Linked DNA regions of Trichocoleus sp. FACHB-46. The protein of the gene in region 3 binds, or shares a complex with, the protein of the main gene of each other region. Links are inferred from orthologs where the notes say so. Each region holds a gene or a part of one and is shown on either strand. Other genes may lie near its edges.

Region 1 (2,987 bases), 190 kb from region 3 along the record:
GCTAAAATTATGGGCTTTGGGCACCGCGTCTACAAAGTCAAAGACCCCAGAGCCACGATTCTGCAAAGCTTGGCTGAGCAGCTATTTGAGAAGTTTGGTCGAGACAAATACTACGACATCGCGATCGAGCTAGAGCGAGCTGTAGAAGAAAAGCTAGGTTCCAAGGGAATTTACCCCAACGTTGATTTCTACTCTGGTCTGGTTTATAGCAAATTGGGCATTCCCACCGATTTGTTTACGCCTGTCTTTGCCATCTCTCGGGTAGCTGGCTGGCTAGCTCACTGGAAAGAACAACTGGCCGAAAACCGCATTTTCCGCCCCACCCAGATCTATACCGGGACTCACGAAGCGCCCTACATTCCGATCGAAAAGCGCTAGTTTTTCTTCCCTATCAACGCTATAACTTAGCTGCGATCGCCCCCTAGATCTACTAGTGATGGGTCATGCCCCCCTTGCTGTTCGGGATCAAGCTTGTCAGGATAAGCAAAGTGACGATTTTCAGGAACTCCAGCCCTCAAGCGTGTTGTTTGGGGGTTTTTTGTATGGCAATTCCTAATGAGTTGTGAAAGGCCCTCCACAGGAAGTACGCCTCTCACAACTCGCTAAAAATTTTCTATGGAATCCATAGAGTTTTAGCAAATTAGATTTTTAGATGGGTTGAAGTGAGGGCAGAGCCGCCATCCTCAGTTAAAAATGCTAGGGCTTTAATAGGTACAACTTCTTATGGCTAAGACCGCTGACAAGCCCGTCCAGCGATATACTAGGCACTGTAGAAGTCAAACATTCTTCATAAAGAAACTTAAGTGATCAGTCCATTCTAGTTAGCTGCTGGATTGAGAATTTAGACAGCGACCACAAACTATAAAGTTGCCCACTCAGCAGCTTTTAATTTGGTTGAACGAACTCAGCGATCGCCATTATTGAAAACATGAATCCAGGAATTGACCTACAAGGAAGTTTTATCCAAGCGCTTGTGCAGCTAGGCTTACCCGCCGATGTTGCCAGACTCGTTTGGCTGCCCCTGCCGATGGTTGTAATGCTTCTAGGCGCTACCGTCGGTGTGTTGGCTTGTGTTTGGCTAGAGCGGAAAATCTCAGCCGCCGCTCAACAACGGATTGGCCCAGAGTTCATTGGTCCTTTGGGAGCCCTCGCTCCGGTGGCTGACGGCCTCAAGCTAGTCCTGAAAGAGGATATTATTCCGCTCAAAGCCGACCCTATCCTGTTTACCCTAGGACCCGCGATCGTCGTGATTCCGGTATTTCTGTCCTACCTAATCGTACCTTTCGGACAGAATCTGTTAATCACTGACCTGAACATTGGCGTCTTTCTCTGGATTGCCCTCTCTAGCATTGCCCCCATTGGCCTGCTCATGGCTGGGTATGCCTCGAATAACAAATATTCCTTGATCGGGGGACTGCGGGCAGCCGCTCAGTCAATCAGCTACGAAATCCCCCTGGCTTTGTCGGTCTTAGCGATCGTAATGATGTCGAACAGCCTCAGCACGATTGACATCGTCAACCAACAAGCGGGCTACGGCATTCTAGGATGGAATATTTGGCGGCAACCTGTAGGCTTCTTGATTTTCTGGATTGCTGCCCTCGCTGAATGTGAGCGCCTCCCCTTTGACTTACCAGAAGCGGAAGAAGAACTGGTCGCTGGCTATCAAACTGAGTACACCGGAATGAAGTTTGGCCTCTTCTACCTCGGTTCCTATGTCAACTTGGTCCTCTCAGCCCTCTTCGTCGCTGTGCTATACCTGGGTGGTTGGGAATCCCCCATTCCCCTAGGTTTAATTTCCAACTGGTTCGGCATTAGCGAAACGACGCCTTGGTTGCAAATTATCACTGCAACTTTGGGCATCACCATGACCCTGCTGAAAGCCTATTTCCTGATCTTCCTGGCGATCTTGCTGCGTTGGACAGTACCACGGGTACGGATTGACCAACTCCTCGACTTAGGATGGAAGTTTCTTCTACCTGTAGGCTTGGTGAACTTATTACTGACTGCGGCCCTTAAGCTCACCCTTCCCTTTGCCTTTGGTGGCTAGGTTGGGTAGCTAAAACTACAGCTTAGACAGCCTCGGATGAAGCTGGATATCGAATTGTTAGCCAACTGTATCCTGACTTCATCCCTCTCCCTTCAAGAAGTAAGCTCCATCCTTCATCCTTCAAGAACGGTGACTCCATGCTCAAGTTCCTCAAACAAGTTGGCGACTACACCAAAGAGGCGGTACAAGCCGCTCGCTTCATTGGTCAAGGCTTATCTGTAACCTTCGACCACATGCGCCGACGACCCATTACAGTCCAGTATCCCTACGAAAAACTAATTCCCTCTGAGCGGTTTCGGGGGCGGATTCACTTTGAGTACGACAAATGTATCTCCTGTGAAGTTTGCGTCCGAGTTTGTCCGATCAACCTGCCAGTCGTAGATTGGGAATTTAACAAAGAAACCAAGAAGAAACAGCTCAAGCACTACAGCATTGACTTTGGAGTTTGCATCTTCTGCGGTAACTGTGTGGAATATTGCCCCACCAACTGTCTGTCGATGACGGAAGACTACGAGCTATCAACCTACGATCGCCACCAACTGAACTATGACAACGTGGCTCTAGGTCGCTTGCCGTATAAAGTCACAGATGACCCAATGGTGACACCGCTACGAGAGCTAGTTTACTTACCCAAAGGTGTCATGGACCCTCATGATCTGCCCCCCGGTAGCCAGCGAGCAGGCCAGCGCCCGGAAGAGATTTCGGAACAGCTTGAGCAAAATTCTGAGAAGACCCAAGCCTAATTAGCTTGACGCGCATGCATTCTAAGGAGATTAAAGGATAGTGAATCTAGCGGAAGGAGTTCAGATTGTCTCATTCGGCCTGCTAGGTCTGATGATGATTGGGGCAGCTCTTGGTGTGGTACTGCTGTCTAATATCGTTTACTCAGCCTTCTTGCTTGGTGGTGTGTTCATCAGCATTGCTGGGCTATACATTTTGC
Region 2 (2,840 bases), 190 kb from region 3 along the record:
CAATTACCTTGGCTCCCAGAGTGGCTGATCCAAGCGGGCGATTATCAACCGCTAGAGGCAGCTTTTAAGGGAATGGCAGTACATAAAGATGCGTTTACGGCAGCGGACATACAAACCTATAAACAGGCAGTGGCTAAACCAGGTGCCCTCACCGCCATGCTGAACTATTATCGGAACGCCTTTCAGCAAGGGTTGTTTAAGCCAGATTGGGGAGTGCTAGAAGTGCCCACGCTCATGATTTGGGGTGAGGAGGATACGGCCCTAGGAAAAGAACTGACGTACGGAACAGAACAATATGTGAGAGATTTTCAGATTAAATATATTCCTGACTGTAGCCATTGGGTGCAACAGGAGCGGCCCCAGCTCGTAAATCAGTACATGCGTGAGTTTTTAGCCAAGAAGTAGTCTTAAGGGTGATTTACTATACCGAGAAAGCTTGTATACCAGTGGTCTGACCTTCAAAGGTAAAACGAAGTCATGAGTCAAGGAAACACCGAAGTTTGCTCTGCTTGTGGTGTCAAAATTTTGAGAATTCCGACTGGCGATCGCGTCTTGTTCTCTGTCGGCCCACCGGGGACTAGGGCAACGCTATGGGCTAGGGTTTGCCAATTTACTCAAAAACCAGGCTGCATCAACAAAGACAGAGATGCAGTCGGAGAGATGAAACCGAACGACTACTACCAAGCCGAACTATAGAAAAAGCGATCGCCCTCTTTGAAGCTAGGAGAGCGATCGCTTCTTAAATTAAAAAACTTGTTAAACAGCTAACTCTGAAGCAAAGCGCAATTACCACTTCAAAAGATTGAACTGTTCCATGTCCACCGTGTCACGGTTGCGGTAGATAGCTAGCACGATCGCTAGACCCACTGCTGCCTCTGCTGCCGCGATCGTAATCACAAATACTGTGAATACCTGACCTTTAATCTCTGCGGAGTCGAGGTAGTTCGAGAACGCCATCAAATTCAGGTTAACGGAGTTCAGCAGCAATTCGATCGACATCAATACTCGGACCGCGTTCCGGCTGGTAACGAGGCCATAAATGCCAATGCAAAAAAGAGCAGCCGCTAACAGCAAAAAGTATTCAAGTTGCATAAATCTCCTCACGGGTGACTAAACGAATCGACTAAAAGCTTAGAAATCAACACCATTCATGGAATGGGTAGGATTAAGGATCTAAGCGATCGCTGGGGGTCACTGGTCCTTCAGCACCCGATTGAGATGATTTGATGCGGCCACCACTTAAAGCGGGAACGGTTTCTCTAGGCCGTTCTTGTAAGGTGAAAACTTGGCGTTGGGTTTGCGGAGTGGAGGTGTCGTCTGGTAGGAACTCACGACGAGCCAGGATAATTGCGCCCACCAAAGCCATCAGCAGTAGAATCGAAGCCAACTCAAACGGCAGCAAAAAGTCGCTGAAGAAGTGCTTTCCGATCACTACAATGGCATCATCTCCAGCACCAGGCGCAGTTGAGAGAGACCAAGGAGTTGAAAGCACCATGGTGCTGAGCAGGGCAAACAAGCTTACACAAACCAATCCGGTCAGTGCCTGCCGCACCCAAGCGTTGGGCATAGGCTTGAAGTCTTCTCGCTTGTTTACCAACATGATGGCAAACAGAATCAAGACGTTGACGGCTCCCACGTAGATAAGCACTTGAGCCGCAGCGACAAAGCCCGCATTCAGCAAAATGTATAGCCCAGCAATGCTGATGAACACACCACCAAGCAAGAAGGCTGAGTAAACGATATTAGACAGCAGTACCACACCAAGAGCTGCCCCAATCATCATCAGACCTAGCAGGCCGAATGAGACAATCTGAACTCCTTCCGCTAGATTCACTATCCTTTAATCTCCTTAGAATGCATGCGCGTCAAGCTAATTAGGCTTGGGTCTTCTCAGAATTTTGCTCAAGCTGTTCCGAAATCTCTTCCGGGCGCTGGCCTGCTCGCTGGCTACCGGGGGGCAGATCATGAGGGTCCATGACACCTTTGGGTAAGTAAACTAGCTCTCGTAGCGGTGTCACCATTGGGTCATCTGTGACTTTATACGGCAAGCGACCTAGAGCCACGTTGTCATAGTTCAGTTGGTGGCGATCGTAGGTTGATAGCTCGTAGTCTTCCGTCATCGACAGACAGTTGGTGGGGCAATATTCCACACAGTTACCGCAGAAGATGCAAACTCCAAAGTCAATGCTGTAGTGCTTGAGCTGTTTCTTCTTGGTTTCTTTGTTAAATTCCCAATCTACGACTGGCAGGTTGATCGGACAAACTCGGACGCAAACTTCACAGGAGATACATTTGTCGTACTCAAAGTGAATCCGCCCCCGAAACCGCTCAGAGGGAATTAGTTTTTCGTAGGGATACTGGACTGTAATGGGTCGTCGGCGCATGTGGTCGAAGGTTACAGATAAGCCTTGACCAATGAAGCGAGCGGCTTGTACCGCCTCTTTGGTGTAGTCGCCAACTTGTTTGAGGAACTTGAGCATGGAGTCACCGTTCTTGAAGGATGAAGGATGGAGCTTACTTCTTGAAGGGAGAGGGATGAAGTCAGGATACAGTTGGCTAACAATTCGATATCCAGCTTCATCCGAGGCTGTCTAAGCTGTAGTTTTAGCTACCCAACCTAGCCACCAAAGGCAAAGGGAAGGGTGAGCTTAAGGGCCGCAGTCAGTAATAAGTTCACCAAGCCTACAGGTAGAAGAAACTTCCATCCTAAGTCGAGGAGTTGGTCAATCCGTACCCGTGGTACTGTCCAACGCAGCAAGATCGCCAGGAAGATCAGGAAATAGGCTTTCAGCAGGGTCATGGTGATGCCCAAAGTTGCAGTGATAATTTGCAACCAAGGC
Region 3 (8,105 bases):
CTTGCGGTCAACTCGTCGCCCAAGCCGATCAAATTCGGGCGACTGCTGCCAAACTACCTTACGTTTCCTGGTCAAAAACGGCTTAAGTCTCAAACAAAGAACCTCTCCCCCATCCCCTCTCCTTGAAGGAGAGGGGTGCCGTAGGCGGGGAGAGGTTTAAATTGTTCGCAGCAAACTCAAATTAGTAAGCGTCTTGCAACTCGTAGAAGTCGGGCGAGATATAGTCTTTGCGGAGCGGCCAGCCCACCCAATCTTCGGGCATCAGCAGGCGCTTCAGGTCAGGGTGTCCCTCGTAGACAATGCCAAACATGTCAAAAGCTTCTCGCTCTTGCCAGTCGGCAGTCTTCCAAATCCAATAGACGGAGGGAATTCTGGGCTCTTCGCGAGGGAGAAATACTTTAATTCTCACTTCGTCTGGGCGATCGCTGTAGTCACTGACCTTGGTGAGGTCATAGAAGCTAACTAACTCTTGCCCAGGCCCCGCGTCATATCCACCTTGGCAGCGGAGGTAGTTGAAGCCATAAGCATAAAGAGCAGTCGCGATCGGAATCAGAAAATCGCGATCGACCTTGAGCATTTCTACGCCAGAGCGATCAGGCCCTAAGGACTCATGCTCAAATCCGTTCTCACTCAGCCACTTGGAGATTCTACCAGCCTCGACGATAGGAGCTGGTGTCTGAGCCTGTTCCGCTCCATTTTCAGGGGCATTAGATTCTTCAGCCACGACGAATTTCCTCCTTCTCTGCGGCTTTCAAAGCGGGTGGAACGGGTAGGCCCATTGCTTCTGTAAGTTCCTTAGGTGGCGCTTGACGACTTGGAACTTGCAGATAAGTCCCCGTCGTGATGTCAGGCACCTGCTTCATCTTGTGAGCAATGCTGTAGTAGCGATGAGTTTGGCCCTGCTTGCCGCGCTCTTGCATCGAGTCATTGGCGATTTTCTTTCTCAGCTTGATGATTGCATCGATGATTGCTTCTGGACGTGGGGGACAACCGGGTAAATAGACATCGACAGGAATCAACTTATCCACGCCGCGCACTGTGGTAGGCGAGTCTACGGTAAACATTCCACCCGTAATTGTGCAAGCACCCATTGCAATCACGTACTTCGGATCAGGCATCTGCTCGTACAAACGGACTAAAGCGGGAGCCATCTTCATGTTGATCGTGCCCGCAGTGATAATCAAATCAGCTTGACGCGGGCTAGAACGCGGAATTAAACCAAAGCGATCGAAGTCAAAGCGGGAGCCGATGAGAGCCGCAAATTCAATAAAACAACAGGCAGTTCCATATAACAGAGGCCACAAGCTAGAGAGGCGCGCCCAGTTATAAAGGTCATCTACAGTCGTTAAAATGACATTCTCTGACAGCGCTTGCGTCACTTGGGGACGCTCAATGGGGTTGATAATTTGTTCATTTGGCTGCAAAATTCCGCCATTTTGAGCCGCATCTTTGGGACTCATGACCATTCCAAAGCTCCTTTACGCCAAGCGTAAACTAGACCAATCACGAGAATCGCAATAAAAACTAGGGCTTCGATAAAAGCTAGCAACCCCAATTGGTTGAACGCGACGGCCCAGGGGTACAAGAACACTGTCTCTACGTCAAAGATGACAAAGACTAGGGCAAACATGTAGTAGCGAATGTTGAACTGAATCCAGGCACCCCCAATGGGTTCCATCCCTGACTCGTAGGTGGTGCGACGCTCAGGACCTCGGAGCCGAGGGCGCAATAACTTAGACGCGCTCAGGGCCAGGACAGGTACCAGGCTACAGATAATTAAAAAGCCTAAAAAGTACTCGTAACCACTAAGAACAAACACTGCTAATAACTACCGCTTTAGTGAAAGAACTTGCGCTGCTTTTCATTTACATTTTGACACGCTCACCGTAAACTGGAGCGCCTTATGAGGTGGCTCGACAGAAACTGCCGAGTTCATCCTTCAGTCAAGCTAAATTGGCCTTAGGACTCAACCCACTTACCCACTTCTTGAGTATAAATTCCTGGTGCATCACTCCACTCAATACATTTACTGCATCGTAAATCTCTTTTGCTGGCTGCTCTAAGAGTGGCAGGGTGCCATTACAAGTAAGCCATAGAGTTGGTTTCAGAATTTTTATAGTTAGCACTTGGTGGGAAACGACAGGCACATGACAGGAAGATTAACAGGGTGTGTCATAATCTTTAACAGATATTTTAAGGAAGAGATCTTTTATATAGATCTTCTATATAGATCGTTGGCCTAGATCAAATCCTCACCCCTCTGTTTTTCTCGTCATGAGCACTGAAGCTGTTGATCCTCAATCTCTAGACCGCCATGAGTGTAGAGCATGTGGCTATGTCTACGAACCGGTGAAGGGGGATGACAAGCGTCAAATTCCCCCAGGAACTGCTTTTGAAGAGTTGCCTGCTGATTGGCGCTGTCCAGTTTGCGGTGCCAAAGTTACACAGTTTACAAGTGTTGGACCAGCAGGTGCCGCTTCCGGTTTTCGGGAAAACTTAAGCTATGGCCTTGGAGTCAACCAACTCACCCCTGGGCAGAAAAATTTACTAATCTTCGGAGGTTTGGGGCTGGGGTTCTTACTGTTTCTCAGCCTCTACGGTTTGCAGTGAAGGAATGGAGCGCCCTCAGCAACGCGATCGCGGCTCCTTGAGCTCCTTCATTGAAACACCAAACATTATTGATCAAACATTCCAGGGATAGGCTGAAGCGAGATGAACTCGATTGTGAGAACACTGAAACGAATTGTAATGTTGCTAGCCGTAGTTATTCTATGTGCTAGCTGCGCTAACCGATATTTAAGCTCTTTGGATTACAACCCTTGGCAGCTTGTCCAACTGCCAACCGATGCCACGATCGCAGACATCAGCTTCGCGAGCGATCGCAAGCATGGGTGGGTAGTTGGCAGCAACTCTACCCTGTTGGAAACTAACGACGGCGGCGAAACGTGGGAACTTCGCAGCCTCAATTTAGGCGATCAGAAGTATCGCTTTGATTCAGTTAGTTTCAATGGCGAAGAGGGATGGATTGCTGGACAACCTGGTCTCTTGCTCCATACCACCGATGGGGGTAAATCTTGGGCACGAATTCCCCTCAGTGCCAAACTCCCCGGTTCTCCGAATACAGTGTTGGCCCTTGGTCCCCAAACGGCTCAAATGACTACCGATATTGGAGCCATTTATCGCACTACAGATGGCGGTAAAAATTGGAAGGCTGAAGTTCAGGAAGCTGTGGGTGTGGTCCGCAACATTTCTCGCTCTAGCGATGGCCAATATGTCGCTGTCTCTGCCAAGGGTAATTTTTACTCTGTTTGGCGACCTGGACAAGAAGCGTGGGAGCCACATAACCGCAATAGCTCTCGTCGAGTCCAAAACATGGGCTTCACGCCAGATGGTCGCCTGTGGATGCTAGCGCGGGGTGGCCAAGTTCAATTTAGTGAAGCCAATGACTTCGAATCTTGGCAGACCGCAAACAGCCCAGAATCCGCGACTAGTTGGGGATTTTTGGACCTGGCTTACCGAACTCCAGACGAGCTTTGGGTGAGCGGCGGCAGCGGCAACTTGCTTTGCAGCTTAGATGGTGGCAAAACTTGGCTCAAAGATCGAGATGTGGAAAATATTCCTGGTAATTTCTACAAAGTGGTCTTCCTGAGTCCTGACCAAGGATTTGTCATTGGACAAAGAGGTACCTTACTCAAGTATCAAGCCTCAGTGAAGTCTGCTTAATCATGAGTTTGCTTGACAATTGTGCAGTCATAAGCAGTCGAAATTAGCTCTTTCAGCAGATGACTTGCTTGTGACTGTTTCTATCGTTCCGTATGATAGTACTTAAGCTTTGTGTTGTTGTCAGAGGAGAAATCTGAATGTCCGGTACTACTGGTGAGCGTCCATTTTCCGACATTATTACTAGCATTCGCTATTGGGTAATTCACAGTATTACAATCCCTGCATTATTTATTGCAGGCTGGCTCTTTGTCAGCACTGGTCTAGCATATGATGTGTTTGGTACTCCTAGACCCAACGAGTACTTCACTCAGACTCGTCAAGAAGTGCCAATTGTGCAAGATCGCTTCGAGTCAAAAGAGCAGATCAATCAATTCCTCAAGTAATTGTTTTCAAACTTTGGTTCTAGATCATGACTACCAATACTCCCAATCAACCCGTTTCTTATCCGATTTTTACAGTTAGATGGCTGGCTGTTCATACCCTAGCCGTGCCAACCATCTTCTTCTTGGGCGCGATCGCATCTATGCAATTTATTCATCGGTAGGAAAAGAAATGGCAGATCGGTCTTCTAATAACCCTAACAAGCAGCCTGTTGAGCTAAACCGTACTTCACTGTACTTGGGGCTACTGCTGGTTTTCGTTTTGGGTATTTTGTTCTCCAGTTATTTCTTCAACTAACTGGATGTAAGCTAACTGGCTATTGTTTAATCGGCCAGTTTTATTCAATTTTAATTAGGAGGTAAAAGCTGTGTCTGGAACTGGAAGAATTCCTCTGTGGGTTGTTGCTACTGTTGCAGGTCTAGGTGCCATTGGCATTTTAGGACTTTTCTTTTATGGAGCCTACGCTGGCTTAGGTTCGTCTGTTTGATTCACCCAAAAGCTGGTTTTAACTCAGAATTTTCTATCGTCTCAAATTTTTGACATCTGCTTGTCTAAAACTCAGCGTAAAAAACCACCTACCCTTTAGAAGTAGGTGGTTTTTTGTTATGAGAGTTTTTATGGTTTGGCTACTTTTAATTCAGTACCAAACTAGATGCCTGAGGGATCTTCGCGCTCGATATAGATAAACAGAAAAGCCATTGCCACGGCAGGAAAGAGTAAACCTACAGCGGGGACTAGGATTGAGGGCAAAAATGAAGCTGCCATAGAAAAGTTTCCTATCTAAGATTGCACAATTCCAAGACCGAATTTACTGTGAATCGATGGCTAAATTTCTATCTGCTAAAGATTTTTAACAAAAATGTGACTAGCCAGGAGTTAGAGCACAGATCAACCTAGAATATTTTGCGTTTCACTGTCTTTGGCATCATCCCTTAGTCCCATTCTGGATATGACAAGGTAGGCGTATCAGGCGGCACCACCATTCTAGTAGCTACCACTTTGTGACTCTCCCTTTGAGTTGCCATTTCGATCGCGATCGCTTCAAACTGAATCTCTAAGCTGCCGAAGGGTACGGTCATTTGAGTGGTTGCTTCTAAATCTCCTAGCCCAGTCGGTGTAAAGTCAACCAGCCAACGGGGGCCATCTAGGAGCGATCGGGTTTGGCGATCGTTAACCCAAAGCTTGACATAAATTCGGCAGGGTAAATCTGGCATTCTGACTCGCACAGATACTGACTTACCAGAAACCAACTCCCCAGTTTGGACTTCCAGTTGAGGATTAGGGACGAGCGCATCTGGATCAAGTAAAGCAGGGCTAAGCACTTCGGGGGTGGGTTCAGCAGGTAGAGCCGTTGCGATGACTGGATCATCCTCGACGACAATTTCTTGAGCAACCCACTGATCTTCTGGAGGTCTTGCGGTCGGATGGACAATCATCTCGCTGTTTTGAGGTGCCGCCAAGCTATCAGATGACAGGCCCAAATTGTGATCAGTTGCTGAATTAGGTGCTAAGTCAGCTTCAGAGAGGGGTTCGGCTAAATCGGCTAAATCAGCGGCGCTGGATGAATCAGTATCATCCTCCTTCAACCACTCTGAGAGGTTTGCATCTGAAGCTAGAGCATTCAGCCGAGCCCAGAAACGCTCCTGAAAATTCAAAGATTGAGAGCTAGTCTCTACCGCAGGCTCACTCTCCTCTGGAATCGTTGCAGTCTCAGCCAACTCGTCATTAGACAAGTCTACTGTCACTGTCGTATCTATCTCTGCAACAGCTAGGTCAACGTCTCCTAAGTCAGAGTCAAGCTCTCCTAAGTCAGAGTCGAGATCGATGAAAGCTAGAGATGGTTCTAGCTGCATGTCTTCCACAATTGTTGCAGAATCATCAATTTCTGAGATATCTGCTTCTATCCCTGCTTCTGCGGGCAGTTCACCTTGGCCTGGATGCAATCCTCGAATCACGGGCAGGGCTGGAGTCTTAGCAGCTTCCGATTGATGGGAGTGATAGATTTGGGGCGGGAGCGGCGAACCTGTCGAGGGTTGAATGTAGAATGGCGGCTTATCTTGCGATTGCTCTCCAACCTTTAAGAAGGAGAGATTTAAATAAGCCCGCTCTGACGGTTGAGTGTCTGTAGTAGAGTCAGCAGGTTCAAGTTCGGGCTCAGCCTCAGCCTCTAACGTTGCAGGCGAAGGTAAATCCAACAACTGAGCTTCACTCAAGTCGGCAGCGATCGCATCTAGCAACTCGTCTACATCTGCGGTGAGCGTAAAGGACTGGCTGGCGATCGCTGTGTCCATCGATTCTGAGCGGGTCGATTCTGCGCTAGCTGAATCCGGGTCTACGGTCGTGACGGCTGAGCGGTAGAAACCAGCTTCTCCGAGCAACAAGCGGGTTCTGCAACTTAAGGGAATTTCGAGTGTGCAGCTGAATGAATAAGGCAACTGTGGGTTGGCGACAGGCTGCCGCACCTCAACCAAAATTTGACCGCTTTGGGGATCGCGCAAGCCAACATATAATTCTCCCTGACCCGAACGAACTTCAGCCGGAAGACTAGCGATCGCCGCTGTAGCAATTTCTGGCTCTTGCAATTCAATGCGACCAGACAACGTAAAAGGCTGTCCCCATGAAGTCATATAGGCAGCTTCAGCCAGTACTAGTTGTAGCGGTAAACTTGCTGACTCGGCTGTTTCTAGCAGCGGATCAGGAGTCGCAGGTATCGCAAAATCCCCTAAAGCGGGGGAATCAGCTTCTGTCTCTGACGGAACCGCGATCGCAGATGGCGGAACATTCTCATGATCAGGGTTCGCGATCGCGGCACTAACTTGATATTCGTCAGGACTTGCTTCGGGTAAGAGGCTGGCTTCCGCTTCTGAGATTCGCTCAGCAATGTACTGCAACTGTTCTACAGAATAGTCAGTGACCTCAGTCAGGTGGTGCGTACTATTTACAATCTCTGGTGTATTAGGCGTTGGCGCTGCTTCTGGCGTTGCTTCTACAGTAGGCTCAAATTGGACAGCAACTTCCGGTTCTACCGTGAGTGCATCTGGTTCTGGCTCAGGTTCGACCTGATGCTGAGTTGGCTCTTGATCTAGATCAGCAACTGTCGCTGTAGTAAATGCTGAGTTTGATTGTGAGGAGGATTCTGTCGTTTCTTCATCCTGCATTTCCCACTCAGGATCCCAATCCGTCTCAGACTCAAACTCCTGAGGTAATACTTGTAGACAAACCATATGTTGCCAGCTTTGGCCCATAAAGTCTGACATCAGATCGCCCACGCAACGAATTTCCCATAATCCGGGTTTCATCCGGGTAAAGGGAAAAACCACCATCAATCCGTCTTTATTGGTGCGGCCAAATCGTTTTTGCGCCCGTCGCTTAGGCGATACTTCGTCGTCAATTTGATGCGTGATTCGGATTTCGACGCTTGTATTGGCGCGGCTAGAGCGTGCAACCACTCGATAGCGTCCCTCTAAGATTTCCACATCGGGGGACTCTAGAGGTAGCCAGGAGCGATCGCCCTCTTTCTGTAGTAGAAATTCCCAGTATTCCATCTCAACCCTCGGCAAGGGGATGCCCACCACACGTTACTTAAGGTGGTGAATTAGTTTGGCGGCAAAAAAGACTGCTGGGTTAAATTAGCAGTCCTAGTTGCGACAGGATCGCTCCAGAAGCAATCTAGACGTTTCTGATCGCATCGTTGAACTTTGGTTTTAAGTCTATCCCACTCCCGATCATTCCGCTTGGTCTCATGGCATTTTTCTTAACTGAAACTCACCATTCCACAGACTTCTCTTCAGACTCCGCAGATTCTGGTTGGGGCGAAGTTGACTCTGGCAGTTCTCGCCTTGGCGGATAGTTATGGTTGGTATTTTGTAGCCGAGTTTCTTCTCGAAGGCGATCGCTTTCTAAGTTAGATGGACGCTCTTCTAATGGCGAAGCTGGCCGACTCACTTCTCCAAGTTCGCTAAGAGCATCAGAGGTAGACCGAGCATTATAGCTACCGCTCT

Evidence for each region.
Region 1: the proteins of ndhC (region 3) and nuoH are in contact, whole or in part, in a cryo-EM structure (PDB 6KHJ), measured with the Thermosynechococcus vestitus proteins. The link is inferred for Trichocoleus sp. FACHB-46 from one-to-one orthologs. Residues at the interface, in WP_126986108.1 of Thermosynechococcus vestitus: Gly6, Tyr7, Glu8, Tyr9, Phe10, Gly12, Phe13, Leu14, Ile16, Cys17, Ser18, Pro21, Ala24, Leu25, Ala27, Ser28, Leu31, Arg32, Pro33, Ser35, Arg40, Leu41, Thr42, Thr43, Tyr44, Glu45, Ile51, Gly53, Ala54, Trp55; in WP_126985484.1 of Thermosynechococcus vestitus: Gln8, Lys26, Trp29, Leu30, Pro33, Met34, Met37, Leu38, Leu83, Ile84, Phe85, Lys86, Glu87, Asp88, Val89, Leu90, Pro91, Ala92, Thr100, Ala104, Val107, Ile108, Phe111, Leu112, Tyr114, Ile115, Ile125, Ser126, Leu128, Phe133.
Region 2: the proteins of ndhC (region 3) and H6F72_RS12615 are in contact, whole or in part, in a cryo-EM structure (PDB 7NYH), measured with the Escherichia coli proteins. The link is inferred for Trichocoleus sp. FACHB-46 from one-to-one orthologs.

What each region holds. Positions count from the first base shown.
Region 1 is NZ_JACJOD010000022.1:103,867-106,853, forward strand. It holds nuoH (NADH-quinone oxidoreductase subunit NuoH), read left to right. Parts: upstream 1-928; coding sequence 929-2,047; downstream 2,048-2,987. Other genes in the region: H6F72_RS12600 (citrate synthase), read left to right, coding at 1-378; ndhI (NAD(P)H-quinone oxidoreductase subunit I), read left to right, coding at 2,185-2,790; H6F72_RS12615 (NADH-quinone oxidoreductase subunit J), read left to right, coding at 2,831-2,987. UniProt on the Escherichia coli protein: NDH-1 shuttles electrons from NADH, via FMN and iron-sulfur (Fe-S) centers, to quinones in the respiratory chain. The immediate electron acceptor for the enzyme in this species is believed to be ubiquinone.
Region 2 is NZ_JACJOD010000022.1:105,691-108,530, reverse strand. It holds H6F72_RS12615 (NADH-quinone oxidoreductase subunit J), read right to left. Parts: upstream 1,835-2,840; coding sequence 1,166-1,834; downstream 1-1,165. Other genes in the region: nuoH (NADH-quinone oxidoreductase subunit NuoH), read right to left, coding at 2,618-2,840; ndhI (NAD(P)H-quinone oxidoreductase subunit I), read right to left, coding at 1,875-2,480; nuoK (NADH-quinone oxidoreductase subunit NuoK), read right to left, coding at 787-1,092; H6F72_RS12625 (hypothetical protein), read left to right, coding at 478-696; H6F72_RS12630 (alpha/beta fold hydrolase), read left to right, coding at 1-405. UniProt on the Escherichia coli protein: NDH-1 shuttles electrons from NADH, via FMN and iron-sulfur (Fe-S) centers, to quinones in the respiratory chain. The immediate electron acceptor for the enzyme in this species is believed to be ubiquinone.
Region 3 is NZ_JACJOD010000022.1:298,301-306,405, forward strand. The notes cover bases 139-2,987. They hold ndhC (photosynthetic/respiratory NAD(P)H-quinone oxidoreductase subunit C), read right to left. Parts: upstream 1,820-2,987; coding sequence 1,457-1,819; downstream 139-1,456. Other genes in these bases: H6F72_RS13445 (NAD(P)H-quinone oxidoreductase subunit J), read right to left, coding at 182-724; H6F72_RS13450 (NADH dehydrogenase subunit K), read right to left, coding at 717-1,460; H6F72_RS13460 (rubredoxin), read left to right, coding at 2,275-2,610; H6F72_RS13465 (photosynthesis system II assembly factor Ycf48), read left to right, coding at 2,713-2,987. Also shown: leuD (3-isopropylmalate dehydratase small subunit), read left to right, coding at 1-86; more of H6F72_RS13465, read left to right, coding at 2,988-3,723; psbE (cytochrome b559 subunit alpha), read left to right, coding at 3,861-4,106; psbF (cytochrome b559 subunit beta), read left to right, coding at 4,133-4,267; H6F72_RS13480 (photosystem II reaction center protein L), read left to right, coding at 4,276-4,401; H6F72_RS13485 (photosystem II reaction center protein J), read left to right, coding at 4,472-4,591; psaI (photosystem I reaction center subunit VIII), read right to left, coding at 4,753-4,869; H6F72_RS13495 (hypothetical protein), read right to left, coding at 5,037-7,649; H6F72_RS30240 (hypothetical protein), read right to left, coding at 7,870-8,105. UniProt on the Escherichia coli protein: NDH-1 shuttles electrons from NADH, via FMN and iron-sulfur (Fe-S) centers, to quinones in the respiratory chain. The immediate electron acceptor for the enzyme in this species is believed to be ubiquinone.